3 regions of the Pectobacterium carotovorum genome follow, and region 2 is predicted to be linked to each of the others. Evidence: predicted binding sites of a transcription regulator. Region 2 holds the regulator's gene; each other region holds the start of a gene.
The links. Region 2 encodes LexA, which represses DNA repair genes until DNA is damaged. Its sites were predicted from a motif close to TNCTGTATGTACATACAGNA; they were not measured.

Region 1 (12,910 bases), on a different contig from region 2:
GTCATTGATAGGCAAAAGGCAGGAGAATGAATCCGTTCCTGCGAACCGCGGTGGCGAATCATAGCATACGCACCCGCGCTCGTTGCTTGCATCGGGGAAAAGTTCTGTAAAACATTGAGTCGTTGTTAAACATTTACTCGCAATTAAATCTCAATGTTTCCGTCAATATCACATCGCTACAGACTAGCGCCCGCCGCGAATCAAGCCGCCCAGCCCGCGCTCTTCCATGAAGATTGCCGCCCACTGCCTGACTTCCGCCGCGCTTTGCGCGCCCAGCAATTGCTGTACTAACGCCTGCGACTCAGCCAGCGTAATTTGACGCAGCAGATATTTAATTCGCGCCACGCTTCGCCCGTTCATACTGAGCGAGCGATAGCCCAGACCGGTCAGCAACAGTGCGCCAAGCGCTTCTCCCGCCATTTCACCGCACACGGAAAGCGGAATGTTATGCCGCTCGCACTCAACGGCGATCATATTCAACGCCTGCAACATGGAAGGATGCAGACTGTCATAGAGCGATGCGACGTGAGCGTTATTACGGTCTACCGCCAGCAGGTACTGCGTCAGATCGTTGGTGCCAACCGAAACAAAATCAATGCGGGAAGCCAGATGAGGGAGCAGGAACAGCATCGACGGCACTTCGATCATGATGCCGATCCGCGGTTTGGGCTGTGGGAAGCCCAGTAATTCTTCGACCTCGCCCGCCGCCTGATCGATCAGGCGACGCGCTTCACTGATTTCATCCAGACTGCTGATCATCGGCAACAAAATACTGAGATTGCCACTGTGCGCGTTAGCCCGCAGCATGGCGCGCACCTGAATCAGAAAGATTTCAGGCTGATCGAGCGTAATCCGAATACCGCGCCAGCCAAGACACGGATTCTCTTCGCTAATCGGCAGATAAGGTAGCGGCTTATCTGCGCCGATATCCAGCGTGCGCAGCATCACCGTGCGCGTAGGGTAAAGCTGCAACATGCTTTGATATTGCGCCATCTGCTCATCTTCGGACGGAAAACCACTTTGCAGCATAAAAGGAATTTCCGTACGGTACAGACCAACACCATCAACCTGATTGATAAAACGTTTTTCGTGTTCGGCGCTTAACCCTGCATTCAACATGACCTGAATGCGCTCGCCGCTTTTCAGTACGGCAGGCTGTTCCATTTCGCCTTCAGCCAGACGGGTCAGCTCGTTTTCTTCCGTCAGCAGACGCTGATATTCCTGTACCAGCACGGGTTCAGGATCGACCAACAGCTCACCGCGATAGCCATCGATAATCAGTAGGCGCTGATGCAGCAAATCAGGCTGAATATCCGCCCCCACCAGCGTCGGAATCCCCATCGCACGTACGAGAATCGCCGCATGCGAATTGGCCGCACCGTCATACACGACAACGCCTGCCAGCCGCTCTGGCGGCAGCTCCGCCAACAGCGTCGCCGTTAATTCGTCCGCCACGAGGATAAAGCGCTCAGGCCATTGCCCCATGATTTGCGCGTTATCATCAAGGTGAAACAGCAGTCGTTGCCCCAACGCGCGCAGATCGCCCGCACGTTCACGCAAGTAGGTATCCTGCAAATTGGTGAACTGCGCAGCAAAACGTTCGATCACCAGCTTCACTGCCCACTCGGCGGCATTGCCCGCATCCACCTCCTGAAAGAGTTCACGCTTGAGTCGCGCATCATTCAGCAAGTGCGAGTACAAATCGAAAATCGCCGCGCTCTCTTTCTGCGCACTGGCGCTAAACCGCTTGCTGAAGCGGCGGAATTCCGCCGTTGCCTCTTCCAACGCCTGCGTTAAACGGGATCGCTCACGCTCGCTGTCCAGACTCGACGCGGGGAACACCTGCTCCAGAGAAGGTTGGGTACAATCCTGCCAGCCGGGGGCGATCGCCACACCGGGGGCGGCCACCAGCGCTTTAACGCGCGTCTGACGGTATTGACCGAAGAGCGTTTTGATCTGCGAAAGGGAAAGAATGGCGGCCATCTGCGTGGCGAGCGTCACCATGAACGATTCTTCGTTTTTATCAAACTGACGATGTTCACGCTGCTGCACCACCAGTACACCCAGCAGGTGGCGACGGTGGATAATGGGAACGCCAAGAAAAGAGCGGAAATGCTGCTCTTTCACGGCGGGAATATATTTGAAACTAGGATGGGCGCGCGCATCGGCCAGATTGATAGGCTCGGCACGTTGCCCGACCAGCCCAACAATACCTTGCCCAAACGCCAGCGTAACCGTGCGACCGCGCGGTTTTTTCAACCCACGCGTCGCCATCAGGTAATAGCATTGGCGATCGTGATCGGCCAGATAAATGGAACAGACTTCCGTGTCCATAGCCTGACAGGTCTCATTGACCAGAATGTCCAGCGCATCACTAAGGCGGGCCGTTGCCGCAACGTTTTCGACAATTTCTCGCAAGCGCGTGAGCATAATGTGCCTGAATTACCCTCTTTTTCGCCGAGGACCGGATGGGGTTGTCATCCGAGCCGCAACACTCTCCTGAAGCAGTATCACCGGGTTGATAAATTCCTTCATCACGCGACGATACACATCTCGCTTAAAAGAGACGACCTGACGTACCGGATACCAGTAACTCACCCAGCGCCAGCCATCAAATTCCGGCGTGCCGCTGCTCTGCATATTGATATCCGACTCATTACACATCAACTGTAGCAAAAACCATTTCTGCTTTTGGCCGATACAGACCGGTTTTGTATCCCAACGCACCAAACGCTTTGGTAATTTATAGCGTAACCAGTTACGGGTAGATGCCAACACGCGCACATCCTTTTTTCTTAACCCGACTTCTTCAAACAGTTCGCGGTACATCGCCTGCTCAGCACTTTCACCGGGGTTAATCCCCCCCTGCGGAAACTGCCAGGAGTGCTGACCATAGCGCCGGGCCCACATCACCTGCCCCTGCCGATTACAAATTACAATACCAACGTTTGGGCGGTAGCCATCATCATCGATCACCGGACTACCTCGATAAACATCAATGCAAAGATGACCTGATTGTTTCACACTCCCGTCAGGCGGTAAACCACTGCTTAGAAAGCATGTGATACTAATAAAATTAAGATAACCCACAGATAAGATCAAAGTTATAAACATGTGAAGACCGGAATTCGCAGTTTATTCACTTTTTCTGTGGACATCTTTGTGCAGAACCCATGAAAAAGTGAGTAAAACTCATTTTTCATGCGGAAAAAATATTACAGTAAATTAAAAAATAGTGCTTTCTATTCATTAAATTACAAACCGTTTTACTGGCAATGGCGAACCCCTGATTCCTGTTCAAATGGCATACAATGCAAGATTGGCGAAAGATCGCACTATGCCGATTTTATCCACAGGGAATGCCCCGAAGTCAGGCAATAAATAGGCAAAAACAGCAAAAAGGCCGCGAGTCAAGGCTGTAAATCGAACCAGTAATTCATGTTTATGTGGGTTATCCAAGAAATCTGTGGATAACCTAGTGTAAGATCCTGTTTATTGTCGGTGGCTATACGTGCACAGTTTGCAAAGCGATGTACAGCGATCGCCATCACACTAAAAAAAAGCGCTATGAATCATGCTATTATTGTTTTTCTCCACAGTCTTGCAGGCTGTGCATGGGTATTCTCTACCTATTGTATTTTTTTTGAGCGGAAAAATATCGAACTATACGCTATGAATTCACCCACAGTTCACACGACTGCGCCGCCACATGAGCAAGCCTTGCTGGAACGCGCGCAATCCCTCGCGGGTTATAATCTCGCGGAATTAGCGGACATCGCTCGCCTCCCCCTTCCCGCTAACCTGAAACGCGACAAAGGCTGGATTGGCGTCTTGCTGGAGCGTTTTCTGGGGGCAAGCGCAGGCAGTAAGCCCGAGCAGGATTTCCCCGACATCGGCGTTGAGCTAAAAACCATTCCGATTGATGAACAGGGTAAACCGCTGGAAACCACCTTCGTCTGCGTCGCGCCGTTAACAGGCAACAGTGGCGTCACGTGGGAAAGCAGCCACGTACGACACAAACTCGCGCGGGTACTGTGGATTCCGGTAGAAGGATCGCGACACATTCCGCTGGGGGAACGCCGTATTGGCACGCCGCTGATCTGGAGTCCCAGCGAAGAAGAAGAGGAACAGCTGCGCTGCGATTGGGAAGAGTTGATGGATCTGATCGTGCTTGGTCAGGTAGAAAGCATCACCGCCCGACATGGCGAAGTGTTACAGCTACGCCCCAAAGCGGCAAATAGCCGGGCTCTAACAGAAGCTATTGGCGAATTTGGCCAGCCGATTCTGACCTTACCACGCGGGTTCTACCTGAAAAAAACCTTTACCGCGCCGCTGCTGGCCCGCCACTTTATGCAGCTCAGCAACTGAGCGTCATTAGGCTATGCTTCATCAGTACGATACTTCGTCGTACACTGGTTTTATTGCGACAAGGGAATATGACCTGGGAAAAACCTGACGCCGACCCAGAGTAAAAGGGACGCCAGCACATGGAGCACATGCGAAGTATGACGGGTATATCTTTACGACATCACACTTTCGCTTGCCTACGCACCGAGCTGGCAGAGTATAATATCGTTTACGTTTCGTTTAAGGTGTATTGATATAATGTTTGATTGGATTGTTGATCCGAACGCATGGTTGGCATTGGGAACGCTGACTATTCTGGAAATCGTTCTTGGGATCGATAACATTATTTTCCTGTCTCTGGTTGTCGCCAAACTGCCTAAAGCCCAACAAAACAAAGCACGCCGCATCGGGCTGATGGGGGCGATGTTGATGCGTTTGGGGCTGCTCGCGTCTATTGCCTGGGTCATGCGTCTGACTGACCCGCTGTTTACCGCATTCGACAACGAAATTTCCACGCGTGACCTGATTCTGTTCTTCGGGGGGCTCTTCCTGATCTGGAAGTCGAGCAAGGAAATTCACGAAACCGTCGAAGGCGGTTCAGAAGACCATACTTCCAAGGTGTACTCTTTCTTTGGCGCGATTGTGCAGATCATGCTGCTGGATATTATCTTCAGCCTGGACTCGGTGATCACCGCCGTTGGTCTGTCTGACCATCTGTTTATTATGATGGCTGCCGTCGTTATCGCCGTTGGTGTGATGATGTTCTCCGCGCGCCCTATCGGCGAGTTTGTCGAACGCCATCCGTCCGTCAAAATGCTGGCCTTGTCGTTCCTGATCCTAGTCGGGTTCACCCTGATTCTGGAAAGCTTCGACGTTCACGTACCGAAAGGCTACATCTACTTCGCCATGTTCTTCTCGATGTCCGTCGAGGCACTGAACCTGCTGCGCAGTAAAAAAGAGAAAACGGCACACTGATCGCCGCATAGCGAGCAATCAAAACGCCAGATGACCTAATCAGGCGGCAACCAGCCGCCTGATTACACAAAATTAACGTCCTCAACACGCATTTTTTCCATTATTCCTACGTTATCCCTCACGACCATTTGCTAGACTCACTGAAGTTTTTGCATTTATTAATGGGTTAATACGATGAAAGTACGGATGAAAATGGCAGTCACACTGACGTTATTATTTACCCTTGCGGGCTGTTCCAGTGACTACGTGATGGCGACAAAAGAGGGGCAAATGCTCCTGACGCAGGGAAAACCTGTGCTGGATAAAGATACCGGGCTGCTCAGCTATATCGATGAGCAAGGTAATCAGAGACAGATTAACAGCGACCAAGTTTCCCAAATCGTGCAGCGCTAACGGCAACGTTAGCCCGATATTTCCCCCATCGGGCGATGCGCTCTGGCAGAATCCTGCTAAAGGGCAGCACAAGAGACTTCCCCACTCGCCACGGCTTCGTTATAGTCGAATTCAGGTGTGTTCTCCCAAACTCATTGGAATCGCAAAAAATCATGCGGAAATGAGGAGAAATACGCCTGCTATTTTCAGACATAAGGAAGCTGGCAATGCAATATCACCGTATTCCCCATAGTTCTTTAGAAGTGAGCGTGCTGGGTCTTGGTACGATGACCTTTGGCGAACAGAACAGCGAAGCAGACGCTCATGCCCAGTTAGATCACGCCATTGCCGCAGGTGTTAACCTGATTGACACAGCAGAAATGTACGCCGTTCCTCCACGCCCGGAAACACAGGGGTTAACCGAGAGCTATATCGGTTCCTGGCTGAAATCCCGTGGCGGCCGTGAAAAACTGATTGTGGCGAGCAAAGTCTCCGGCCCTGTGCGCGGAAATGATCACAGCATCCGCCCACAGCAGGCGCTGGACAGAAAAAATATCCGTGCTGCGCTGGATGCCAGTCTGCAACGCCTCAACACCGACTATATCGACCTCTATCAGCTGCATTGGCCACAGCGCCAGACCAACTGTTTTGGCAAGCTGAACTATCAATATACTGATAACAAATCGCAATATACTGACGACAAACCGGTCGTTACGCTGCTGGAAACGCTGGAAGCGCTGAATGAACAGGTGCGTGCCGGTAAGATTCGCTACATCGGTGTCTCCAACGAAACTCCGTGGGGCGTGATGCGCTATCTGCATCTGGCGGACAAACACGATCTGCCGCGCATCGTGTCGATCCAGAACCCCTACAGCCTGCTAAACCGCAGTTTTGAAGTCGGCCTAGCGGAAATCAGCCAGCATGAAGGCGTAGAACTTCTCGCTTATTCGTCACTGGCGTTCGGTACGCTGACGGGTAAATACCTGAATGGCGCAAAACCCGCTAACGCACGCAACACGTTGTTTAGTCGCTTCACTCGCTATACCGGCCCGCAGGCTCAGGCAGCGGTTGCCGAGTACGTGGCGCTGGCGCAAAAGCACGGCCTGAATCCGGCGCAAATGGCATTGGCGTTTGTGCGTCAGCAGCCGTTCGTCGCCAGCACGCTGCTGGGCGCGACCACGTTGGAGCAGTTGCAAATCAACCTCGACAGCCAGAACCTGACGCTGGATGGCGAGATCCTTGACGAGCTGGAAGCCATCCATCGCCGTTTCACGTTCCCGGCACCGTAAGCGCCAAATTCGGGGCTTACATGGGCCCCGAACCTCCTCCTTCACAAACAACCTCTTAGTCACATTTTTATGCAGATGCGGAGGCTGTTTCGTGCGCCACAATACCGCCATTTTCATGCCACGTCGCAGCACGCGCCCGACTCAGGGCGCTCAGTCGCCGCCGCCCTGAGAACCCAGGCTTTCCGGCTAAATTATGTCGCTGCGCGATGCCATCGGTGTTCATGACCGCTAGACGAGCCGCTAGTGACGCGTTCCCGACGCGGCACTAGCTTTCGCGGCATCCATGCCGCTCACTCGGCGGTCATGCCCACCGCTGCATAATTTCTTACGCCGGATAACAGCAAACCCCATTTGCACCCTACATGAATTGTGTATACGAGGCTGCTTCACCGGAGAAGAGCAGACACTTAATCGAGTGCTTCGCTGTTTTTGGGCTGAAACAGCGGAACGTCTTTGCCGGTGATATAGCGCTTACGCAACCAGGACGATATCCCATCCATCACCATCACTATCGCGACTAAAATCAGCGTGATGAACATCACCACATCCCAGTTCCATAAGCGCATGTTCTCCGCATAAACCAGCCCGATGCCCCCCGCGCCGACAAAACCTAGTACGGCGGCAGAACGGGTATTCGATTCAATCTGGTAGAGGCTGAGTGCCAGAATAACGGGGAACGACTGCGTGAAAATGCCAAAGCGGTGCTTTTGTAGCGCATTAGCGCCTAACGCGCTCAGGCCTCGTCCGGGTGAACGTTCAACAGCTTCGTGCCCTTCGGCGTAGAGCTTGCCAAGCAGGCCAATATCCTGCATCACGATAGCCAACAGCCCCGCCAGCGGCCCCAGCCCGACAGCTCGCACGAATATCAGCCCCCAAATCGCCATATCAATACCGCGCATCGTGTCCAACAGGCACCGCACCAGCAGCGCAATCGACCGTAATCCGCGGCGCTGCATGATGTTACGCGCCGCAAAGAAAGAGAGTAACAGCGCAATACAGGTCGCCGTTACCGTCCCCGCAAACACAATCGACAGCGTGATAGCAACTTGCGACAGGTAATAACCAAAGGGCCAATTGGCAAAATCATGCCAGACAAACATGCGTAAAAAATAGCGCCCCAGTTGCACAGAGCCATTGATCCACTGCGACGCGCTAATGCCAAAGGTCTGGAAAAAGAACAGGTAATACAGCATGACTGCCAGCGCCAGCAGTGTGATGCGGCGTAGATAGCGCGACTGTATGCGAAACAGTTCGGGATGCTGCTTTTTCAGCTGTTCGACATCAGGTGCCGTCACCATTCTCATATCACTTTCCTTCTACCACGCGGCGGCGTAAATAGCCGGAGACGCCATCCAGCAGCGAGACCACCGCAAGAATCAGCAGCAAGGTCATGCTCACCTGATCGTAGCGATCGAGCTTAATGTTGGTCATCAGTTCCTGACCAATGCCGCCCGCACCAACCAGACCAAGAATGGTGGAAGAGCGGAAATTAATCTCCATACGCATAAAGCTGTAGGAGAGAAAGATCGGTTTTACCTGTGGCCAGAAGGCGAAGCGCATAATCTGGAGCTTGCTGGCACCACAGCTTGCCAGACCGCGTACTGGCCGATCGGAAGCACTTTCCAGAGACTCATAAAACAGTTTGGTTAAGCTGCCTACGGTGTGCAGCGCCAGCGCAATAAAGCCGGGCATGGCGCCGATACCAAAAGCCATGACAAACATGACCGCCCAGCCCAGCTCCGGCATGGTGCGTAAAAAGGCCACCAGCGCGCGAATAGCCACACGCAGCAGCATCGAGCTTTGCGTATTCGCAGCGGCACAAAATGCCAGCATCGCGGCAACCGCCACCGCGATGACCGTAGAAGCCAGCGCCATTTGCAGCGTTTCCCAGATTAGCGGCAGCTGTATGGGCAGCCGATATCCCCAATAAGCCAGAGAGCCTTCGGTGTGAACGTTCGCCAGAAGCTGCTGCCAGTGCAATACAGGCAGCGTATCGCGCAGATAGCTGAAAAAACTCGGCAGAGAATGCCAGATGGTGGCGGGGCTGAATTCGGCAACCTTGCCCGCTCCAAGAAACAGGCAGGCCAGCAGTAGAGACCACAGCAGCGCCTCGCGCTTTTGCCGCCCTTTAATCTGTTGATAATAGTGCTCAAAGTCATTATTCAAAGCGGTGTCCTGTTTAGCGGGCGATCAGTCCTACCCTGACTTTGATTAGCGCACTGAAAATGTTGCCGCCCGTTCAATGTCGCGTCCGAACGGGCGTTGAGGGAATGGCGACGCGCCAGTTTTCGATCAGCGGTTGCCTTTCGTCAGTTCGCGTTTCATTTCTATGATGTGTTTGTAGTCATTCAGGCTTGCCGGACCGATATGCTGAGTACCGCCCATCGCTTTAGCAAAGCATTCATGCTGTTCTTTATCCAGTTTCATTACCGCGGAAATGACCTTCTGCTTGAAATCCGCGGGTAGCTTGTTGCTGATCAGAATCGGGCCGTTCGGGATGATCGGGGATTGCCAGATAATACGGATCTGCTGCATCAGATTCGGATGATCCATGCGGCTCAGGCGAGTAAAAGCGCCGGCGGTGTAGCCCGTGTTGTAATCGCCCACCATCGATGTCCAGGCGACGGCACCGTCAAATTGACCGTTAAGTACGCCCAGAATGTCCTGCTCATGGCCGCCAGAAAACGTCACGTTGGAAAAGAAGTTGTTGTATTTGTTATCGTTGTTTCCGCCAAATTTCTGTTTGAATATCTGGTTGGGCACCAGAAAGCCCGAGGTGGAATCGGGATCGGCAAAGCCAAAAGATTTCCCTTTCAGGTCTTCCAGCTTTTTGTACGGGCTGTCGGCTTTGACCACGACCACAGAGTAATAGCCGCGTGACTGGTCTTTATCGTCAACGGCGATACCGACGATGTCCACCGCGTTAGGATCTTTCAGATAGACGGAAGCAAAAGACGATGGCGACATGCTCAGAACCAGATCGACTTTTCCTCCCAGCAACCCCTGAATGACGCCGGAGTAATCAGAAGCATTACGCAACTGGGTCTCAACCCCCAGTTCTTTATCAAGGAACTGTTTGACGCACTGATTATCACCGATCTGCTGTGTCGCATTTTGCCCGCCCAAAATACCGAGATTCAGCTCTTTCGGCATCCCCGCTGCCGTGGCGCTGAAGACGGTCAGTGAGCTGGTTAACATCATCGCCAAACCAAAGATCTTTCTCATTGTTATCACCTGTTCTCGTGTCAAAGGCCATCGTGTTAAACACATATAACGCTAATGTACGTTAAGTTCATCGCCATACAGCGTATGAAGCAGCGGCTCATCCAATCGCGTTGGGTGGCCGTCAAAAACAATGCGCCCCTGAGCGATCCCGATGACGCGCGTACAGTAACGCTTCACCAGATCCACCGAGTGCAGATTAACCATGACGCTAATCCCCTGCTGACTCACTTCCCGCAAGACATCCATAATGCGGCGGGTATTTTTGGGATCGAGCGATGCGACCGGTTCATCGGCCAGCAAAATTCTGGGCTGCTGCATGAGGGCACGACAGATGGCGACGCGCTGCATCTGGCCGCCAGAGAGGTTTTCCGCACGCTGTAACGCCTGCGGCAGCATATTTACCCATTGCAGCAGTTCGATGGCGCGAGCGCGGTCTTCGTCGGAAAACACGCGAAAGAGTGATTTGAGCGTGGAGGTTTGGCTAAGGCGGCCTAACAAGACGTTGGTGAGTACATCCAGCCGCGGAACCAGACAGAAATCCTGAAAGATCATGCCACAGTGGGCGCGCCACTGGCGTATCTGCCGCTGGCTGAGCTTGATAATATCCTGCGGCTGCTCACCGCTGTGGCTGATAATTTCACCGTCGGAGGCTGCAATCGTGCCGTTTAACAGGTGCAGCAGCGTCGATTTTCCCGCCCCGGAGCGGCCAATGACGGCAAGCAATTCTCCCGTGTGCAGATCGAAGTTAATGTCGTCTAGCACCCGATGTTGTGGAGACCACGCTTTCCCCACGCCTCGAACGGACAGCACCTTTTGCGACTGAACGGGCTGCAACTGTGTTTTGAATTCAAGGCCGGATTTCAATAGTACCTGTGCCATCTTGGTATCCTCATGCGGTGAGGTAACCCACTCATTAAGAACAGACGGCGTGATGATTTCATGAATAATTAGTGATTAAAAAATGACCAATTGCAACGATTTGCAAACCTCTCGTTATCCCCCAGACTCCCACAACGAAGCAAATCAACCGATTAGTACACCTTCTCCCCTTTTGCCCACACATGACGAATATGCACATGGCCGTGAAGCGTATGTGCCAGCACCAAATCGGCACGTCCTCCTTCAGCAATCACACCGCGATCGTATAGCCCGATGGCGCGAGCGGGATTGCGTGTCAGCAAGGTAATGGCGCGCGGCAGGTCATAAGGGTTGCTCTCATCCTGTGCCAGACGAAATGCGGCATCAAGTAGGCTGGCGGGGTAGTAATCGGAAGAGAGAATGTCCAATAGCCCCTGCTGCGCCAGTTGGCTGGCCGACACGTTGCCCGAATGCGAGCCACCGCGTACCACGTTGGGAGCCCCCATCAACACCAGCAACCCACGTTCGTGTGAGCATCTCGCCGCCGCTTCGGTAGTGGGAAATTCAGCAATCGCGCTGCCCACCTGAAGGGATTCGTTAACGTGCTCTAGCGTGGCGTCGTCATGGCTAGCCAAGGTGATCCCCTTTTTACGGCAGAGTGCCGCAATTGCCAGCCGATTGGGCTGAGACCAGCGCGCGGCCAGCGCCATCTGTTCTTCCTCGAACGCTGCCATCTGCTGATTGCTGAGATGATATTTTCCCTGAAAATACTCACGGTATTTCTGCAACGATGTGTACTGGCGCTGGCCGGGCGAGTGATCCATCAATGACACCAGCAGTAGGTCGGGCGTATTCATCAGTTGTTCAAACAGCGGAACCGTAGCGTCATAGGGCAGCTCACAGCGCAGATGTAATCGGTGCTCGGCACGGTTTAGCCCCTTTTCCTGCCCCTGACGGATCGCCTCGATCATGTTATTAAGATTATCGAAGCGATGGCCGCCGTCCCGCACATCACCCACGGCAATCGCGTCCAGTACGGTGGTGATGCCATTCGCCACCATCAGCGCATCGTGGCTGCTCATCGCCGAGTAGGCTGGCCAGTCCACTTTTGGCCGTGGGGTAAAAAATTTATCGAGATTATCGGTATGCAGCTCTACCAGCCCCGGCAGCAGAAACCCGCCTTCGCCATCAATAGCTTCGGGCTGCTGACAGCATGCGCTGCTGACGTGAAGAATGACGCCGTTCTGCACTTCCAACGACCCGTAAACCACCTCATTTTCCAACACCAAATGCACATTATTGATAATCATGTTGCGGCATCCCAAGATAAGGTTGCATAGCGTGTAAATGCGTGGCGAGCCGGTTACGCATCGCACCGTCATGGAAAATGCCGACAATTGCCGCTCCGCGCTCACGGGCTTCTTCAATCAGTTGAACCACCACATGGCTATTGCCGCTATCCAGCGACGCGGTAGGTTCATCCAGCAGGAGAATCGGATAGTCGGCGATAAACCCCCGAGCGATGTTCACCCGCTGCTGTTCACCACCGGAGAAAGTCGACGGCGGCAGCGACCATAGCCGTTCCGGGACGTTGAGCCGGGCGAGCAGTTGTCTGGCACGCGCTTCACACTCGGCACGCGCAATACCGCGCTCCAGCAGGGGCTGAATGACGACATCCAATGTAGAGACGCGGGGAATCACCCGTAAAAACTGGCTGACCCAGCCAATGGTGTCGCGGCGAATGGCAAGAATTTGCCGTGACGAGGCGTTCACCAGATCAACCCAGCGATCGTGGTGCTTTACCCAGATGTGACCGCTGTTAGGCTGGTAGTTGGCATACAGCG
Region 2 (12,910 bases):
AAAACAGTACGCGTAAAACACACAGGAGAACCGGGTGCGCTGGTTACCGTTATTACTTATTTTTCTTTTGGCTTACATCGAGATATCGCTGTTTATTCAGGTGGCTGAGGTGCTGGGCGTCGCTATGACCCTGCTGCTGGTGGTCTTCACGTCCTGCGTGGGGGTCTCACTGGTGCGAAATCAGGGGATGAAGACGCTGGTGCAGATGCAGCAGAAAATGGCAGCAGGTGAAAGCCCGGCGGCTGAAATGGTAAAAAGCGTGTCACTGGTGCTGGCAGGCTTTCTGCTCCTGATTCCGGGTTTCCTGACTGACTTTCTGGGGCTACTGCTTCTGTTGCCACCGGTGCAAAAAAGCCTGACGCTCAAACTGATGCCTCACCTACATATCTGGCGTTCCGGCTCCGGCGCGTCGTCGTCCTCTGGTGGTAACACCTTTGAGGGTGAATACCAGCGCAAGGATGGCGGGAGCGCAAATATTGAACATCGGGACGATCGTGACGACCGTTAACGTCACGATGAACTGAAAAACAGATAAGGATTATCATATTGATAATCCTTATTTTTTATCTGCTGTTTGCGACAAGTGGCCGCCTAACGCAAAAAAAATGAATTTTCTCCCTTGAAGGGCGGTGAAACGTCCCCACTTAGAACACCACAAGGCCAATGATGAAAAGCATAAGCAAAACATCGTCGGCGTTTATCCTAAACCGATATGGACTTTCTCAAAGGAGAGCTATCAATGAATATTCGTCCATTGCATGACCGCGTGATCGTCAAGCGCAAAGAAGTCGAGTCAAAATCTGCTGGCGGTATCGTACTGACTGGTTCCGCTGCTGGTAAATCTACCCGCGGTGAAGTTCTGGCCGTAGGTCACGGACGTATCCTAGAAAATGGCGAAGTGAAGCCGCTGGATGTGAAAGTTGGCGACATCGTTATTTTCAATGATGGCTATGGCGTGAAGGCAGAGAAGATCGATAACGAAGAAGTGTTGATCATGTCTGAAAGCGACATTCTGGCAATTGTTGAAGCGTAATTGCGCGTAATCATCTGAACTGAACGAATTTAAGGGAAATACACCATGGCAGCTAAAGACGTAAAATTCGGTAATGACGCTCGCGTAAAAATGCTGCGCGGCGTAAATGTACTGGCTGATGCAGTGAAGGTTACCCTGGGCCCGAAAGGCCGTAACGTAGTTTTGGATAAATCCTTCGGTGCACCGACCATTACTAAAGACGGCGTATCTGTTGCGCGTGAAATCGAGCTGGAAGACAAGTTCGAGAACATGGGCGCGCAGATGGTGAAAGAAGTTGCCTCTAAAGCGAATGACGCAGCAGGCGACGGCACCACGACCGCAACCGTATTGGCGCAGGCTATCATCACTGAAGGCCTGAAAGCTGTTGCAGCGGGCATGAACCCGATGGATCTGAAGCGCGGTATCGATAAAGCCGTTATCGCCGCTGTTGAAGAGCTGAAAGCACTGTCTGTACCGTGCTCTGACTCTAAAGCTATTGCTCAGGTTGGTACCATCTCTGCTAACTCCGACGAAACCGTAGGCAAAATGATTGCCGAAGCCATGGACAAAGTCGGTAAAGAAGGTGTTATCACCGTTGAAGAAGGTACCGGTCTGCAAGATGAGCTGGACGTGGTTGAAGGTATGCAGTTCGACCGTGGCTACCTGTCTCCTTACTTCATCAACAAGCCGGAAACGGGTGCTGTAGAACTGGAAAGCCCATTCATCCTGCTGGCTGATAAAAAAATCTCCAACATCCGCGAAATGCTGCCAGTACTGGAAGCTGTAGCGAAAGCCGGCAAACCGCTGGTTATCGTTGCTGAAGATGTTGAAGGCGAAGCACTGGCAACGCTGGTGGTTAACACCATGCGTGGTATCGTGAAAGTCGCTGCGGTGAAAGCACCGGGCTTCGGCGACCGTCGTAAAGCGATGCTGCAAGATATCGCGACGCTGACTGGCGGTACCGTTATCTCTGAAGAGATCGGTCTGGAGCTGGAAAAAGCGACGCTGGAAGATCTGGGTCAGGCAAAACGCGTTGTGATCAACAAAGACACCACCACCATCATCGATGGTACGGGTGAAGAAGCTGCGATTCAGGGCCGTGTTGCTCAGATCCGTCAACAGGTTGAAGAAGCAACGTCTGATTACGATCGTGAAAAACTGCAAGAGCGTGTGGCTAAACTGGCTGGCGGCGTAGCCGTTATCAAAGTTGGCGCAGCAACTGAAGTTGAAATGAAAGAGAAGAAAGCACGCGTTGAAGATGCCCTGGCTGCGACTCGCGCTGCGGTAGAAGAAGGCGTGGTTGCTGGTGGTGGTGTGGCGCTGGTTCGCGTTGCAGCGAAACTGGCTTCTCTGACTGCTCAGAACGAAGATCAGAACGTGGGTATCAAAGTGGCGCTGCGCGCGATGGAAGCGCCACTGCGTCAGATCGTTTCCAACGCTGGTGAAGAGCCATCTGTGGTTGCCAACACCGTTAAAGCGGGCGAAGGTAACTACGGTTACAACGCGGCAACGGAAGAATACGGCAACATGATCGACTTCGGTATCCTGGATCCAACCAAGGTAACCCGTTCTGCGCTGCAATACGCGGCTTCTGTTGCAGGTCTGATGATCACCACCGAATGTATGGTAACCGACCTGCCGAAAAGCGATGCGCCTGATTTAGGTGCTGCTGGCGGTATGGGCGGCATGGGTGGTATGGGCGGCATGATGTAATGTGACGCCATTGTCACCGGAAGCCATTTTCTGGTGACAGGAGTCAGGTTACAGAAGTTCGTCTTTCTGTCCTTCCAAGAGCACTATCCGGTCACGATACCGGGTGGTGCTTTTTTTATGCGCCTCATTTCTGTTTAATCAATTCAATGAATTATTGAGGTAAGCGTTGTGCGTTTGCTGATTTCCCGCTGGATCGCCTGATGAGTGAGTAAAGCGGCATCGTTATGGATGTTACGCATCCGCCGCATTGCTGAAATGTTGCCGTATCGTTGATGAATGCGTTTATAGCGTGTTATCGGGGAAGCATTCTGCGCTACAATAGGGGCGTTACTTTATTTACGAATGCGTTATTTGCGAATACTTTTATCTACGAAGTAACCCTGTTTGGAGTAGGGATAATGTCTGACGATGCGTCTACGCTTCTGCGCTCTATTTCCTGGTTTACTGAGCCCCCTTCGGTATTACCTGAGCACATTGGTGACTGGCTGATGGAAACCGGCTCCATGACGCGGCGACTTGAAAAATATTGTGCCCAATTGAAGACCACGCTGTGCAGTGAGAGGTTCATTACGCCACAGGCGCTGGGCGAAGAACGCGAACAGCTGCCGTATAGTGAGCGCTACTGGCTGCGTGAAGTGGTGCTGTATGGTGACGAACGTCCTTGGCTGTTTGGCCGCACCATTGTTCCACAACAGACGCTCGACGGAACGGATTCAGCCCTGACGAAAATCGGTAATCAGCCGTTGGGGCGTTATCTATTTGAGCAAAAATCGCTGACGCGTGACTATATCCATACCGGATGCTGTGAAGGCTTATGGGCGCGGCGTTCCCGCCTGTGTGTCTCCGGTTTTCCGTTACTGTTGACTGAGCTTTTCTTACCGGAATCACCGATTTATTTCAGCCGGTGATGAAGGTTGGCAGGTAATTTGAGGAGATAAATCCTTGGAAAGAAGTGTTACAGCAGGGAAATGGCTGGCTTATTGTCGCTTGATGCGAATTGATAAACCGATAGGTTCTCTGCTGCTGCTGTGGCCAACGCTATGGGCGCTGTGGCTGGCGGGAGGGGGAGTGCCTGCGCCGTGGACGCTCTTTGTGTTTGTCGCTGGCGTTTTCTTGATGCGTGCGGCGGGCTGCGTCATCAATGACTATGCCGATCGACATTTTGACGGCCATGTAAAACGTACCGCTTCTCGCCCGTTGCCCAGCGGTGAGGTGAGCGAGCAAGCTGCCAAAGTGCTGTTTGTCGTGCTGGTCTTGCTGGCGTTCGGCCTGGTGCTGACGCTGAATAAGATGACGATCTGGCTGTCCGTTGCGGGGCTGGGGCTGGCATGGGTCTATCCGTTTATGAAACGGGTCAGCCATCTTCCTCAGTTTGTGCTGGGTGCGGCATTTGGCTGGTCAATCCCGATGGCGTATGCCGCGGTGAGTGAAAGCCTGCCGGTGACCTGCTGGATGATGTTTTTGGCGTATATCTGCTGGACGGTCGCCTACGATACCCAATATGCGATGGTAGACCGCGATGATGACCTGAAGATCGGTGTGAAATCCACCGCGATATTATTTGGCCGCTTTGACAATATTATCATCGGGTTATTGCAGTTTAGCATGCTGGCGCTGCTGCTGATTTTAGGAAAGATCAGCGGATTGGGAACCTCCTATTACATTTCGCTGCTGGTGGCGGCTGGGATGTTTGTCTATCAGCAAATACTCACTGCCGGTCGCGAGCGCGATGCCTGTTTTAAGGCGTTCCACAATAATAAATACGCAGGAATGGCGATATTTATCGGTGTGCTGTTTGGCCTGTAAGCTTGAGCATCAGAGATAAAAAAAGCAGCGATTTCTCGCTGCTTTTTTTATGGCGGAACATTCAGATGTGTTTGTCATGCTAAACGCGCCTGCGGTTTGATGGCGGCGTGTCGTCCGCCATTTCCCGCTGGCTACTCCTGCATCGTCTCTTCCACTGCCTGACTATCGGCTTCCATTTCAGTAGATGAGCTGGCGCTTTCAATGGTCAACCGAACTTCCGGGGTGATCAGATCGCCGAGAATGTTGTAGATCGCCACGATATCGCCTTGCGCAGCTTCCGCGCTGTCGGTGATATACCCTTCTGTCCGTAAGGTAGCGACCAGCGTTGAGAACACAGCTTTATCAAAGAACTCTGGAGCGTTGATACCGTGCAGGACGGACAGGCGTTGTGCCATGTTCCGGCTTTCCTTCTCCAGCGTTCCGCGGTTGATTTCCGGATTCGCACACAGCAACGACAGCGTAATCGCATAGCGTTGCAGCGTTTCACGCACGCCAGCTGACAGCAATTGCAGCGTACGGATACGTGGCGGGTTGATAGCCAGTTCACCGTCACGGCTGCACAGCAGTTGCTGTTGAATCAGTTCGTTAGCCAACGTTTCCAGCACGCCCGGTAACTGCTCTTTGGAATAATGCAGGAACAGCTCGGATTGCAGCAGCGGATAAATCAGCGCGATCTGTCGCACGACTTCGGCAAGCGTAATCCGGCGGTGGTGGATGACGATGCTGGCGATCAGCGACGGTAAGACCAACAGATGCTGGATGTTATTGCGATAGTACGTCATCAGAACGGCCTGCTCGCGCGGCAGAATGATGATATCGCCAATGCTGTCCTTCTCGACTTCGAACTTGTTCATGCTCAGCGCATGTTCCAACAGTTCATCCGCTGTCTTTTTCGGAACCGTAATATCTTTGTGGTAAGGAACCTGGCGCAGCAGTTGCAGATAGCAATCCAGCTGTTCTTGCATTTGCTCGCGTGTCAGTGAGCGCTGGCGCGATGCCAGCAAGGCTGTAGAACACAGGTTCATTGCGTTTGCTGCCGCAGAATTATTGATGCGCACCATGATATCCATAGAGATATCCTGCACCGTCGGCGTTAGCCAGCTTGGGCGCTGTGCTTCAATAGGATCAATCGCGTCACGCCATTGCGGAACATGCTGGTTCAGGTAGGTTGTCAGCGGGAGCGGTTCGCCAAAGTTCACATACCCCTGGCCGAGATTACGCAGTTTGCGCAAACCGCGCACCATCTGCATAAAGCCTTCTTTTTCCTTCACCGCACCGCGCAGCTCTTTCGCATAGGTGCCGACTTCCATCACATGCTCGTAGCCGACATAAATCGGCACCAGCGTGATAGGACGCGTACCGCCTCTGAGCATGGCCTGAATGGTCATGGCCAGTGTACCGGTTTTGGGTTCCAACAGACGACCCGTGCGCGAACGCCCGCCTTCCATGAAGTATTCCACCGAATAGCCGCGGGCAAACAGTTCACCCAGATATTCACGGAAAATCGTGGAATACAGCTTGTTGCCTTTGAAGGTACGGCGAATAAAGAAAGCGCCAAGACGGCGGAAGATCGGGCCTGCCGGCCAGAAATTCAGGTTGATACCGGCGGCGATGTGCGGCGGCACTAAGCCCTGATGGTACAGGACATAGGACAGCAGCAAATAGTCCATATGGCTGCGGTGGCAGGGCACATAGACAATGCCGTGACCATCCTGCGCCAACTGACGAACGCGTTCGGCGTTATGGACGTTGATCCCTTGATAAAGGCGGTTCCACGTCCAGCTTAAGACGCGATCCGACAGACGCACGGCTTCGTAGGAGAAGTCGGCGGCGATTTCTTCCATCAGCGCAATCGCGTTCTGCTGCGCTTTCTCAGTAGAAATCTTCTTACTGCGCGCCTCATCGTCTACGGCTTTCTTGATTGCTTTGGAATCCAGCAGCTTATTAAACAGCTCCTGACGTACCGGCAAACGCGGGCCAACCGCCGCCAAACGCTGGCGGGAGAAGTGCATACGCGCGACGCGCGCCAGTTTGTGGGCTATGGTTTTGTCAGTACCATGTTCGGTCGCCATATAGCGCAGCGACACCGGGCTGGAGAAGCGGACAAAGCTGTCTCGGCCTAGCCACAGGACGGCGAAGAATTTCTCAATGCCGTTGAGCAAGCGCAGGTGTGGTGCGGCCTGAGCGTGGCTTTCCCGACCCGGAGAACGCCCAAACATTACAGAAACCGGCACCATCTGTACGTCTAAATCTGGATTAGCGCGATGCAAATCCAGATAGTCGTGGAACAGCTTGACGGATTTCTGCTTGGGAACGTAATAGCGAAAGACGCGCGGCCCGTCATTAATAAAGACGTGGCTGGGGAGTTCGACGCCGTTGAATTCGAACGACTGCGAGGGATCGGGTAACCCCAATGCCAGGCACTTCGCACGTAGCGTCAAGAGATCTGCCTGAGAGTTATAAGGCAGAACATAGAGTATAGGACGTGAGGGATCTAACCCTAGCTCGACCACGGGATCTGCGGGAATAACTTTGCTTTTAACCAGCAGTTTTAGTGGGAGATTCAATAGTTTATAGTAAATTTTACGCCAACCTGACATAACAACTTGGAGCCTCTTGTTAGCAATGCGCCGCAAGGATACCAGAAACTGCGCCGGAGATCTGTGGTGATGAGACAACGTAGGTGCGTTAAAATGCGAACTATTTTGCGTAAATAATGGAGGATAAATGAATAAAGCAACGGGGATGACCCGGATTATTAAGGCGACCGGTTATTCCCTTAAGGGGCTAAAGCAGGCGTGGCAGCATGAGGCGGCGTTTCGTCAGGAAACAATACTGACGATTGTCGGCGTGATTATTGCGTGTTTGCTGCCAGTTACGCTGGTCGAAAAACTGCTGCTGATCGGGTCTGTCGTATTGATTATGCTTTTTGAGTTGGCTAATAGCGCGATTGAAGCAGTTGTCGATCGTATTGGCCCTGAGCATCACGAATTATCCGGAAGGGCGAAAGATATCGGCTCGGCGGCTGTTTTTGTTGCCATCGTGTTAGCCGCTGTCGTGTGGGGCAGCATCCTCTGGCAACATTTTGCCTGACGGTACGCATAAATGAATAAAAGTCAGAGGCTTTGCCGATATCTCCATTCCCAATTGTGGCTTACCTGTATATACTCACAGCAAGACTGTATAAACAACCAGGGGGCGGAATGAAAGTATTAACAGCAAGGCAGCAGCAGGTTTATGACCTGATCCGCGATCATATTGCGCAGACCGGAATGCCGCCAACGCGCGCGGAAATTGCTCAACAGCTGGGGTTTCGCTCTCCCAATGCGGCTGAAGAACATCTGAAAGCGCTGGCGCGTAAAGGTGTGATTGAAATTGTATCGGGTGCTTCTCGCGGTATTCGTCTGCTGATGGAAGAAGAGACGGGTATTCCTCTGGTTGGTCGCGTGGCTGCAGGTGAGCCTCTGCTGGCGCAGGAACATATCGAATGTCACTATCAGGTTGACCCAGCCATGTTCAAACCCAGCGCTGACTTTTTGCTGCGGGTGAGCGGTATGTCGATGAAAGATATTGGTATTATGGATGGCGATTTACTGGCCGTGCATAAAACAGAAGATGTACGCAACGGTCAGATTGTCGTCGCACGTATTGATGATGAAGTGACGGTGAAGCGCCTGAAAAAGCAGGGCAATACAGTGCATCTTCTCGCGGAAAACGAAGAGTTTGCCCCCATTGTTGTCGACCTGCGTCAACAAAGCTTTTCGATAGAAGGCTTAGCGGTTGGCGTCATTCGTAACAGTGACTGGAGCTAACGATTCACCGAGATGCACTGCTCGTCTGTTTGAGTCAGTGCATCATCCTCTTTGTGTTAATTGCTTCATGTGCTAGTCACTTTATGTGTGGGTTGCCCCCGTGTGTTAATCTGCTGGCTGTATATATTTCGTTACATTTAGCGTGCGTTTTCTGCGATTCCTCTTACCACCTGTTTTTCCTCTGCTTTTGCGGTGATTTTCTCTTTCTTAACGTCTTGCCCAGTTACTGATTCCTGGTTTTTCATTTTAAGTGAAATATTCGGCTATAATTTTTATCAAGGTAAGCATTTTAATCTTGATTTGGTCGTTTGGTGATTGATTACCAGCCATCACATTTAGGTTAGCCCGGCAGTCAAGGGAGACAGTGGCGAAGAACACCGTGATGGTTCACACCATGATGACGCTGCTTACTGAATAGACCGATTTATCTGACACTGACGCCTACGTCGGTAGTCATGATTCATTTATGCGCAATACACCTAAGGTATGGAGATTCTTATGAATAAAGACCAAGCCAGCGGTAACTGGAAACAGTTTAAAGGTAAAGCGAAAGAGCAATGGGGTAAATTAACGGATGACGATCTGACGGTCATCGAAGGTAAGCGTGACCAACTGGTAGGGAGAATCCAGGAGCGTTACGGGTACGCAAAAGAAGCGGCAGAGAAAGAAGTGAAGCACTGGGAAGAGCACCACAAATATCACTGGTAGTGAACGCGATAGCTCTTCGCTGAAAGGACGATAGCCCTCGGGGCTATCGTTTTTTAATAGAGATTAACGCTTTTTAATCGGAACCGTATGGTCGTGATCGCAATGATCCGGCTGATTGCACGATGCCACTTCCTGACAGCCACCACACAGCCCGTGAGCTTCCACAACGCTGTGGCGTAGCGTAAATCCTGACTGCTGTGCCAGACTACGCAGCGTTTCTTCTACACCTTCGGTTTGACGTTCTGTAACCTGTCCGCAGCGATCGCAGATGAACAGAGCTGACGTATGGCTGTGGTCTTCGATATGGTGACACAGCACGTAGCTGTTGTTTGACTCGACGCGATGAATGAAGCCTTGTTCCAGCAGAAAATCCAGTGCGCGATAGACGGTCGGCGGTTTCGCCTGAGGTTCGGAAACGCGCAGCAGATCCAGCAGGTCATAAGCGCTGATAGCACCGGACTGCTGTGCCATTAGGCGTAAAACCTCTAACCGCTGCGGCGTGAGACGCACAGCGCGCTGCTGACAAATCTGTTCAGCCTGGGCAAGAAGTTTGTCCTGTTTGGTTGAATCCATTGTCATATCACCCTGACGCATTGAGGAACAAGACGGATATCTTACCACGACTGAATAAAAACGCCGAACTGGCGGCGTTTTCCTGCAAAAACCACTTCCTGTAAAAACAACGGACAGAACGCTACACGACCAGGTCGATGAGCAGCGCTCGCAAAGGTGCTTCTGCCTGTAGCGTCAACGCTGCTTCTTCTTTAATAAAGGCACCGTCGCCGCAGTGTAGGGCTTCACTGTGCTGACCGCCTTTTACCACCATTGAACCGTGGATCAACTGGAGGTATGCCTGATTGCCCTGTAGTGCGATCGTGCTTTGCTCATTCTGCTGGAGATCGACATGATGGATCCAAACCTGCTGGCGTAGTTGCAGGCTGGTCTGTTCACCTTCCGGCGAGGCAAGCAGAGTATGGCTTGATGGATCTAATTCCATGCGCTGTAACGGGCTGTTCTCTCGGGTCTGGCAGGCGTTCAGCCATAGTTGCAGCCTCGTCAGTGGCTTACTGGCGTTGGTATTATGTTCGCTATAGCTGACGTTTGGCTGAGTGGCGAGCAACAGCACATCTCCGGCTTTGGCCTGAATGTGGCAACCGTTGCTGTCGCGGTATTCTGCCTCACCCTGAAGAATAATATTCAGGATATCAACCCGTGGGTAGGTTCGCGGCTGGAATGATGCCCCCGGCGCCAATACTTCCTGATTGAGCACGCGCAGAGAGGCGTAGCCCAGCAGCTGTGGGTCAAAATAGTGACCAAAAGAGAATGTATAGCGTGCCTGCAACCAGCCATAGTCGGCCTGGCCGCATTGCCCCGCTGCTCTTCGTGTGATCATAATCTTTATCCCCCCAGATAATTATTTCTTAAACCGATAGTAATTGTGTGGACGTTGGATTGTTAGCTAGTTAATCTGGTGGGTATATTCAAAATTCCTGAATGAGTACGAAGATGGCGAAAGAACGAGCATTGACGCTGGAAGCCTTGAGGGTTATGGATGCGATCGATCGTCGTGGCAGCTTTGCCGCTGCGGCAGACGAACTGGGTAGAGTGCCTTCGGCGCTGAGCTATACCATGCAGAAACTGGAAGAAGAGTTGGATGTGGTGTTGTTCGATCGTTCCGGACATCGTACTAAATTCACGAATGTCGGGCGCATGCTACTGGAACGTGGGCGTATCCTGCTGGAAGCCGCGGATAAGCTCACTACGGATGCGGAAGCACTGGCACGCGGCTGGGAAACGCACCTGACGATTGTGACGGAAGCGCTTATTCCGACTCAGCGACTTTTTCCCTTAATCGATAAGCTGGCGCTCAAAGCGAATACGCAGGTGTCGATTCTGACGGAAGTGCTGGCGGGTGCGTGGGAGCGTCTTGAGCAAGGGCGTGCCGATATCGTGATTGCGCCGGACATGCATTTTCGCGCCTCTTCAGAAATGAATACCCGCAAGCTGTACACGATGAATAACGTCTATGTCGCCAGCCCAGAGCACCCGATTCATCAGGAACCTGAACCGCTGTCGGATGCGACCCGGGTGAAATACCGTGGAATTGCGGTGGCGGACACGGCGCGTGAGCGCCCGGTTCTGACCGTGCAACTGTTGGATAAACAGCAGCGTCTGACGGTGAGCTCGCTGGATGATAAGCGGCGTGCGCTGCTGGCGGGATTAGGTGTTGCGACCATGCCTTATCCAATGGTTGCACAAGATATTGCCGAAGGGCGTTTACTGGTGATTGGTCCGGAGCATCAGATGGAAAGCCAGATTATTATGGCATGGCGGCGAGACAGCATGGGCGAGGCGAAATCCTGGTTCCTGCGTGAAATTCCGAAGTTGCTGAACCAGCCCTAAATCCCGCGCTTTTTGCGGCAAGGTGTGGGCCACACCTTGCCGTGCACTTCATTACTAATCGACAAACGCCTCAGTATAAACTGACAAACGTCTTATCACGCTGATGAGGCTGGTTCAGATCCTGCTCTGGACCCAGCGAAATCACGCCATGCGGATTAATGGTGCCGTGGCTACGATAGTAGTGGTGACGAATGTGTGCCATATCGACGGTATCGGCGATGCCGGGCATCTGATAAATATCACGCAGAAAACCGAACAGGTTTGGATAATCACTCAGACGATATTTATCGCATTTAAAATGCGTGTGATAGACCGGATCGAAACGGATCAGCGTCGTCCACAGCCGCAGATCGGCTTCGGTTAACTGCTCACCGGTGAGATAGCGCTGTTTTGCCAGTATGGCTTCCAGATCGGATAACGCGGCGAAAACGGTCGTCGCGGATTCATCATAGGCTGACTGACTCGTTGCAAAACCGGCTTTGTAAACGCCGTTGTTGACCTTGTCGTAAATCCAGCCGTTCAATTCATCAATCTGAGTGCGTAGCGCTTCTGGATAGTAATCTCCCGCCGTGGCTCCTACGCCGTCAAAAGCGCTGTTCAGCATACGGATGATATCGGCGGATTCGTTACTGACGATGGTGTGCTGCTCGGTGTCCCACAGGACGGGCACGGTCACCCGACCGCTGTAGTCCGGTTTGGCGTGCAGGTAGAGTTGGTAGAGGAATTCGTGCTGATAGAGCGAATCACCCGTCGCGCCCTCAAAATCGGTACCGAACGTCCAGCCGTGATCGAGCATGAGCGGATGAACCACCGAAACCGCGATATGATCTTCTAATCCCTTCAACTGCCGCATGAGCAGCGTGCGGTGTGCCCACGGACAGGCGAGCGAAACATAGAGATGATAACGACCGGATTGGGCGGGAAAGCCGCCTTTGCCGGTGAGGCCGGGTGCGCCATCGGGCGTTACCCAGTTGCGGAATGCGGATTCTGAACGCTTAAAGTGACCGCCGGTAGATTTGGTTTCATACCAGGTATCGTGCCATACGCCGTCAACCAGTTGTCCCATAAATCCTCCCGTTAGTGAGTGATGATAAGACGACGGCAAGCCTGGTATGCTTGCCGTCTAATTCGTTATTCGACTATTAAGTGTAGTACAGGCCGGACAAGGCTTGTCTTACCACTTTTTGCCCAGCAGGCGGTCGATGCTGAATGCGCCAGGACCTGTTACAGCCAGCAGGAGGTAGCCACCAGCGATGGTCAGGTTTTTCATGAACATCAGTTGGTTCATGCCTTCCGCAAAGTTAGAGTGGAAAATCAGTGCGGTCAGCAGCGTAAAGCCCGCGGTGAACAGTGCAACGGTACGCGTCAGCAGACCGAACAGCACCGCCAGACCACCACCCAGTTCCAGCAGAATCGTCAGCGGCAGCAGGAAGGTCGGTACGCCCATCGCCTGCAT
Region 3 (6,696 bases), on a different contig from region 2:
ACGGAGATCCACTTCCACACGCATCGCACATGAAAAAGGCCGGAGAACTCCCGGCCTTTGCATTGTTGCTATTTTCAGTGGAAAAAGCGGATGATTTCCAAAAGGACGATCAACGCTTTCAGAAACGTGGTTAATTTATTTACCACCATTCCTCCATTTCAATGGAGTGTGAACGCCGTTGCGTGCCCTTACCCTACCTGATGCAACGGTTTTTCTCTGAAATGTCAATTAAAGAGAGCCACCTCCGGTTAGAGCTCATCTGTACCAGCACCACCTGTATACAGACTCAGGATTTCCAAATCCTATTTACAGCATCCCTGAAATCAGAACTCAAAAACATTCTCGATTTTTCACACATCTGAAAACCCGAGTTGCAGCCAGCGACTTCCTTGAGTATGATTTCAGGGTCAATTAAAGAGAGCACCTTTCAAAACTCGAAGTTACCAGCTTCGAGTTGAGACCGTAAAAACCCGACTTACCCGTCGGGTTTTTTTATTTCAGCCCTTATTAACTAGCAGTCCAGTCCCCCTGCTCTCACTTATTTTAGGTAGGATTATTTTTAGGACAAGTGTTTATTATCAATAATTTTAGTGAACGTATTTGTTCTTTTCGGAAATCCAGATGCTGCAAAGGCTACAGAAATGTCAACAAATAAACGCAGAAAGAAAAAAATGTGCGCCAATGCATTTTTGACGAAATAGTGAGCAAAAAATTTTAGTAAAAAAACCACATACCTCTATCTTTTCCTCTCAACACACCAGAAATTCTGTCTGTCTAGCCGATATTTTCTCTGTGGCTATCCACAGAAATACTAAGAAAGCGCACGTTCACGTCCATCCTGGTATACAGAAAAATCCTTGTTTCAGTCACTACACGATAATTTTCCCGCTTTATTCCACAGCGCTCGCCGCAAACATGACAGCGTATCTTTGCTGTCATGTGAGGAAGCGAAACATCACTGGGCTGACAGAGATCCACTTCCACACGCATCGCACATGAAAAAGGCCGGAGAACTCCCGGCCTTTACACAGTCACATATCATCAATGGAACTGGCGGATCAGTTTTTCATGCTCCCTCAGGTCAGACATTGTTTCCCGTCCCGCTGAACATGCTACGGGCATTATTGCGGGTTTCGTCATCAGACGACACCGAATCGCTCATTTGCTTTGGAGACTGAGGGGCTGTGGTTACTACCTCACGCTCCCTGCCCTGCAGCAACGCCTCGGTTTCCCGCGGGTAAACAGCTTTAAGAAGCTGCAGCAGATCATCAAATGACGTATCGCGTTTAAGCAGCTCGCTGAACAGGAACGGCAGGCGTTCGTCCTGTTTGCCAAATGCGAAACCGGTAAGCAGCGCGGCGCGCCATAAACGCCCCCTTTCCCCCTGAGGCGTTTCGTCCGTTTTCTGGCAGACAAAGCGGTCCGCTTCGTTAGTTTCAGGATTCAGGTAAAACGTAATTTTGCGTCGCGTATCCATGGTTTTTATCCAATAAGGTACATACCGTTAACTAAGTCGAACTGAGACGTACTGGTTTTGTAGAAACGTTCATCCCTGACTGCACAGTGTTTTTTGACTGCCTCTGCAATGAGTTCGGCGCCACCGCCAATGACCATTACATGCGAGTATCCCTCAAAGCGACTGACAGCTTCAATAACCCTGTTAACAAGCCGGCTGTGAGCCGATGTTATTGCTTCGCGAACAAGATCGATGCGTGAGGTATCGTTAATGCGTGAAGCCAAGTAAGCCGCATCGTTACGGTGAATGATGATATCGTCAGCCAGATAGCTGCTTCCCTTTGTGCGAGCCAGCGAAAGAGCGTCTCTTACGGCACCGGTAATCAGAGAGACGCCCAGCGTGGAATCACCGTAGATACGCGATATTCCGCGCATTTTTCCCATCACCTGAGAAATATCGAGTGTCGTTCCGCCCAGGTCAACGATCAGCAATGAATCAAGCTCATTCAGATTTTTAACGACCTCAAAACCAGCCGGGATAGATTCCGGCATCACGTCAACGTGACGTATTGAGAAGGTTTCTCCCCCATTGAGCTCCACCGGTCGTAGCAAGTTTGTTTTCTTGCGCAGAATGTTCCCTTCGTTGGGCTGGTTATTCTTGTCGTAATACTCCGCAAGCGGCAGTGTGACCACGATATCCACTTCACATGGGCCAATACCGCTGTTTAGAAGCGCGTGATGAACGGCTACAACGTTCACATCGCTGTACTGCCATGCAACGTTAGTCGTAACCACCGCCTCCGGACTTATCGGATCAAAAGAATACTGCTCCCCGTTAAGCTGATAGTTAAACGCCTGCTGAGCGCCGAACGCCACAGCCCATTCACGCTTGAAGCTGTTAGGGCTGATTGATTGCCTTACCTCTCCGGCTTCGTTCCATTGCAGTTTGATATTGGTAGAGCCGTCATCAATGAAAATTTTCATACCTTTCACCTTGGAATAGTTGGGATTGAAACGAGCACAAACAAAAACAAAATAGAGAACAAACAGAGAACAATAAGAGAATTATACAAATCATGGCCGCAATAGCAACCGCGCAAGAGAAGTATTTGAGAAGTATTTGAGAAGAAAAAAGAAAAGAACAGAGATTGCAGCTATTTATAAGCCAGGTATTTGCGCCTAATAATCAGCCGCTTGAAATAAAGGGACTGAGAATAGCTTGCTTAAAAGAGGAATCATAAAAATAATACTGTATATAAACACAGTTATGAAAGGGGTAAAAAATGGCTGAAATCAGTTTTATCGCACCTGCCGAATCACCCGATTTGATACAGCTGCCGTTATTCTACGATCGGGTCTCATGTGGTTTCCCTTCGCCTGCAGCCGACTATACAGAGTCCGAGCTGGACCTGAATGAATATTGTATCCAACGCCGCAGCTCCACCTACTTTGTCCGGGCCATAGGAAACTCGATGCACGACATTGGTCTACACAGCGGCGATCTGCTCATTGTGGACAAGGCCGAACGGCCGCAGCACGGCGACATCGTCATAGCCGAAATCGATGGCGAGTTCACGGTAAAGAAATTGCTCCTGACACCCCGGCTGGGACTGCAGGCGATGAATACCGCTTACCCTACACTTTGGCCAGATCCCGATAATCTCCAGATCTTTGGGGTCGTGACGGCTTTTATCCACAAAACTCGGGGGCGGGACTGATGTTTGCCCTGGCTGACGTGAACGCCTTTTACGCAAGCTGTGAGAAAGTTTTCCGCCCGGACCTGAGAAACAAACCTATCGTCGTCTTAAGCAACAACGATGGCTGCGTGATCGCACGCTCGAAAGAAGCAAAGCAACTGGGCATCAAGATGGGTATCCCCTGGTTCCAGCTGAAAACAATGCAGTTCCCTGAGCCCGTCATCACGTTCTCCAGTAACTACGAGCTTTACGCCAGCATGAGCAATCGAGTCATGGCGCATCTGGAAGAGCTGGCGCCTCGCGTGGAGCAATATTCGATTGACGAAATGTTTCTGGATATCCACGGCATCGATGCCTGTACGGATTATGAAACGTTCGGTCGGCAGCTGCGCGGGCACGTCTTAAGCGGAACCGGACTGACGATCGGTGTCGGAATGGGCCCAACCAAAACGCTGGCCAAGTCTGCACAGTGGGCTTCAAAAGAGTGGCCAGAATTTGGAGGCGTGCTAGCCCTGACTAGCGGAAATTCACTGCGGACGGAAAAGCTGCTTTCGCTGCAGCCGGTTGAGGAAATCTGGGGCGTTGGCCGCCGTATCGGCAAAAAGCTGAATACGTTCGGAGTGATAACCGCTTTGCAGTTGGCGCGCATGCCCCCTGTCTTTGTACGCAAGAACTTTACCGTGGTGCTGGAGCGAACCGTGCGCGAGCTGAACGGTGAGGCTTGTATATCTCTTGAAGAGGCATCACCCGCTAAGCAACAGATTGTTTGCAGCCGCTCATTCGGGGAACGCATCACGACATACGAAGCGCTACGGCAGGCTATCTGCCTGTACGCTGAACGCGCGGCCGAAAAACTGCGGGGAGAGCGCCAGTACTGCCGGCACATCTTGGTCTTTATCAAAACATCTCCTTTCGCCGTCAACGGATCGTATTACAGCAACATGGCAAGCGAAAAGCTGCTCATTCCAACCCAAGACACTCGAGACATTATTAACGCAGCAGTGAAGGCCCTAGATCGTATCTGGCTCAATGGGCATCGATATGCAAAGGCCGGCGTGATGCTGAACGACTTCACTCCCTGTGGCGTTTCTCAGTTAAATCTCTTTGACGAGGTCCAGCCGCGGCTGCACAGCGACGCGCTGATGAAGGTTCTGGACGGGATCAACAACTCAGGTAAGGGGAAAGTCTGGTTTGCGGGAAGAGGAATAGCCACGGAATGGCAGATGAAAAGAGATATGCTCTCTCCTGCGTACACCACCAGATGGAGTGATATCCCGACTGCACAATTTTAAAACTAGTCAATGAATAAACATCCTAAGGGAACCCCATAGGAACCCTTGGGATATCCGTTAAATACCTTTAATACATCCTCAAGATACAAACTCACTTCTTTGATTAGAACCGATCTCGAAGCATACCTTTAAGGTACACATTAGATATTTAAAAGGGATATTAAGGATACCAAATAAACATCTAATATATACACAGAGGATATCTAAAAGACACCCCTATTATTTCCCAATTGCACCGTCTCTCTCAAGCTTCTCCCTGATAGCTTCAATGATGTAAGAACTGAAATCGAGAGACGTCTTACTGGTAGTTTTAAGGTCGGCATGAGCCTCAAAATATGAAACAGGAATGGCTTTGAGATTTTTAGCTTTAGTCTTGGTAGGTTCAGGGCGGTCAGGAACCTGATTTTGCTTTTCAGCATCACCCGTGGCCTTATCTTCGTTGCTAATATAGTTACCCACTTTAGCTGCTTCATTTGCCGAAACAGCCTGTGAAGATGTCTGTAACCGGGCTGAGCCTACTAAGCTTTTGAGTTTCTCAGCCTGCTCATCAATTTTTTTTTTGCTCATGATTCGTTCCAGGATGTTTGTAGGACATTCTACAAATGCCTTTAAAATACTTGATAGGTATCTTATAAATATCCTAAGGATATCTATTCGTTAGCTTTTATCTACTATCAATTGCTTAATTTCTTGGACTAAAGCTATGACTTCCTTGCCGCCGGGAGTGCTGCGGCCGTGCAAGGTTTCGGTAATACCCATTCCACTTTCGATAACTTCTTCAAACTCAGCGCGAGAAGATATCCGACTGTTCATCAGCTTCAGGTGCTTAAAGGAAGGGAGTATTGCCTCAAGTTTTGGAAAGTTCTTCTTATTTGGATTAACTTTGCACAGGTAAAGATAGGCAGTGATATCTGTTTCCATGATTGAACTGATCTCATCAAGAACGCCATCAAAGTGCATTAGGCCAATTCGTTCTGTAAGAGAGTCTTTAGATGGAACGATGACACAATCTGCAAATGCTACTGCGGTACGAGTGAGATCAGAGTCGAAGCCACCACAATCTATAAACAGGTCTTTATCGCTGTTTTTGTATGGCGTCATTATTTCAATCAGTTCTTCGACAGTTTTTGGAACCTTCACGGAGATCGCTTTTCCATCTGGACGTAGACCCAGAATGATTGAAAGCCCAGTGTGTGTATCAAGATCCACGGCATCTGGGTCCATTTCACCAATAAGGTTTACTGATGTTGTAGTTTTACCCACACCGCCTTTTGGGTGAGCATTAGCAATAATCGACATGATATATCCCTTTTATCCTCATTTGATACCCATTGTGAACCCATAAGATACACAGTAGGTATCCAATGGATATTTATAGAGTACCTTTTTAAACTATAACGCAACTTGTTGTCAATGGGTTTAAGATACCCCAAAAATACCCGAATAGTATCTTGTAGATATCCCATAGATACACGACGATATAAAACATAATTTTGTGGGCTGCGGGGAAGTTGAACTTCCCCCCTGAAAAACCGTCTTTTTTTGTTTAACTTATCCACATATACACTTGATATTTCAATTATTTAGATCAGTATTAAGATCATAAAAGAAAAAGTAAAGATCACATACATTGTATCCTATTGAAAAAAAAGGATTAATCACCACTTTAGGCGGTCACTTTCATAAAAAAAGCGGTTATTTTCATAATTTTTGGCGTTTACTTTCATAATAAAGGCGGTTATTTTCATAATCATCGAGCGGTCACTTTCATAAAAATAGTGCTTCCAAGCTAACTTATGTGGATAACCTGAAAAAGTGAATGAAATCAATGAAGATATGAGTCCGTTTGCCATTATAAAGAAGGACTCTGGCACAGCTTATGAACTGGTTCCGAACGGTAATAAAACTGTACAACCAGTAGCGCTGCTCAGGCTTAGTGTGTTCACGCCAGTATCTCCGCGTGAAAAAGGAAAACGCGACTTTCAAATTGATGCTTCTGAAGAGCTTTCAAGCCTGGAGGTTGCTCGTCAGGAAGGTTATACGAACATAAAAATCCAGGGGGCAAAGCTGGGGATGTCCACCGATTTTAAAACCTGGATCGGTATTATTTCTGCATTTTCGAAATACGGATACTCAAGTGACAAAATCACACTGCCTTTTTCAGAGTTCGCAAGGATGTGTGGACTAAAACCTACGGATATCAATGGACGGGCCCGAAACCGCCTCAGTGATTCACTGTTTAATCTATCAAG

Region 1: the regulator LexA is predicted to act here: its motif matches at 3,415-3,434, upstream of mutH (DNA mismatch repair endonuclease MutH).
Region 3: the regulator LexA is predicted to act here: its motif matches at 2,703-2,722, upstream of umuD (translesion error-prone DNA polymerase V autoproteolytic subunit).

The regions. Positions count from the first base shown of each region.
Region 1 is NZ_JAXAFK010000001.1:152,247-165,156, reverse strand. Features, by position in the region: gene ptsP (phosphoenolpyruvate--protein phosphotransferase) at 184-2,430, opposite strand; gene rppH (RNA pyrophosphohydrolase) at 2,443-2,976, opposite strand; gene mutH (DNA mismatch repair endonuclease MutH) at 3,673-4,368, shown strand; gene R9X49_RS00680 (TerC family protein) at 4,606-5,322, shown strand; gene R9X49_RS00675 (YgdI/YgdR family lipoprotein) at 5,509-5,715, shown strand; gene R9X49_RS00670 (NADP(H)-dependent aldo-keto reductase) at 5,922-6,983, shown strand; gene phnE (phosphonate ABC transporter, permease protein PhnE) at 7,391-8,281, opposite strand; gene phnE (phosphonate ABC transporter, permease protein PhnE) at 8,289-9,149, opposite strand; gene phnD (phosphonate ABC transporter substrate-binding protein) at 9,276-10,208, opposite strand; gene phnC (phosphonate ABC transporter ATP-binding protein) at 10,260-11,087, opposite strand; gene phnM (alpha-D-ribose 1-methylphosphonate 5-triphosphate diphosphatase) at 11,240-12,376, opposite strand; gene phnL (phosphonate C-P lyase system protein PhnL) at 12,363-12,910, opposite strand, start outside.
Region 2 is NZ_JAXAFK010000002.1:299,850-312,759, forward strand. Features, by position in the region: gene R9X49_RS13365 (FxsA family protein) at 35-508, shown strand; gene R9X49_RS13370 (co-chaperone GroES) at 740-1,033, shown strand; gene groL (chaperonin GroEL) at 1,079-2,725, shown strand; gene ubiC (chorismate lyase) at 3,124-3,633, shown strand; gene ubiA (4-hydroxybenzoate octaprenyltransferase) at 3,668-4,531, shown strand; gene plsB (glycerol-3-phosphate 1-O-acyltransferase PlsB) at 4,663-7,131, opposite strand; gene R9X49_RS13395 (diacylglycerol kinase) at 7,259-7,624, shown strand; gene lexA (transcriptional repressor LexA) at 7,735-8,343, shown strand; gene R9X49_RS13405 (CsbD family protein) at 8,842-9,051, shown strand; gene zur (zinc uptake transcriptional repressor Zur) at 9,115-9,624, opposite strand; gene R9X49_RS13415 (pirin family protein) at 9,746-10,444, opposite strand; gene R9X49_RS13420 (LysR family transcriptional regulator) at 10,558-11,454, shown strand; gene R9X49_RS13425 (glutathione S-transferase family protein) at 11,525-12,520, opposite strand; gene R9X49_RS13430 (DoxX family protein) at 12,629-12,910, opposite strand, start outside.
Region 3 is NZ_JAXAFK010000008.1:14,604-21,299, forward strand. Features, by position in the region: gene R9X49_RS21995 (plasmid partitioning/stability family protein) at 1,082-1,477, opposite strand; gene R9X49_RS22000 (plasmid segregation protein ParM) at 1,483-2,439, opposite strand; gene umuD (translesion error-prone DNA polymerase V autoproteolytic subunit) at 2,739-3,173, shown strand; gene R9X49_RS22010 (Y-family DNA polymerase) at 3,173-4,444, shown strand; gene R9X49_RS22015 (molecular chaperone GroEL) at 4,664-5,011, opposite strand; gene R9X49_RS22020 (ParA family protein) at 5,102-5,743, opposite strand; gene R9X49_RS22025 (RepB family plasmid replication initiator protein) at 6,281-6,696, shown strand, end outside.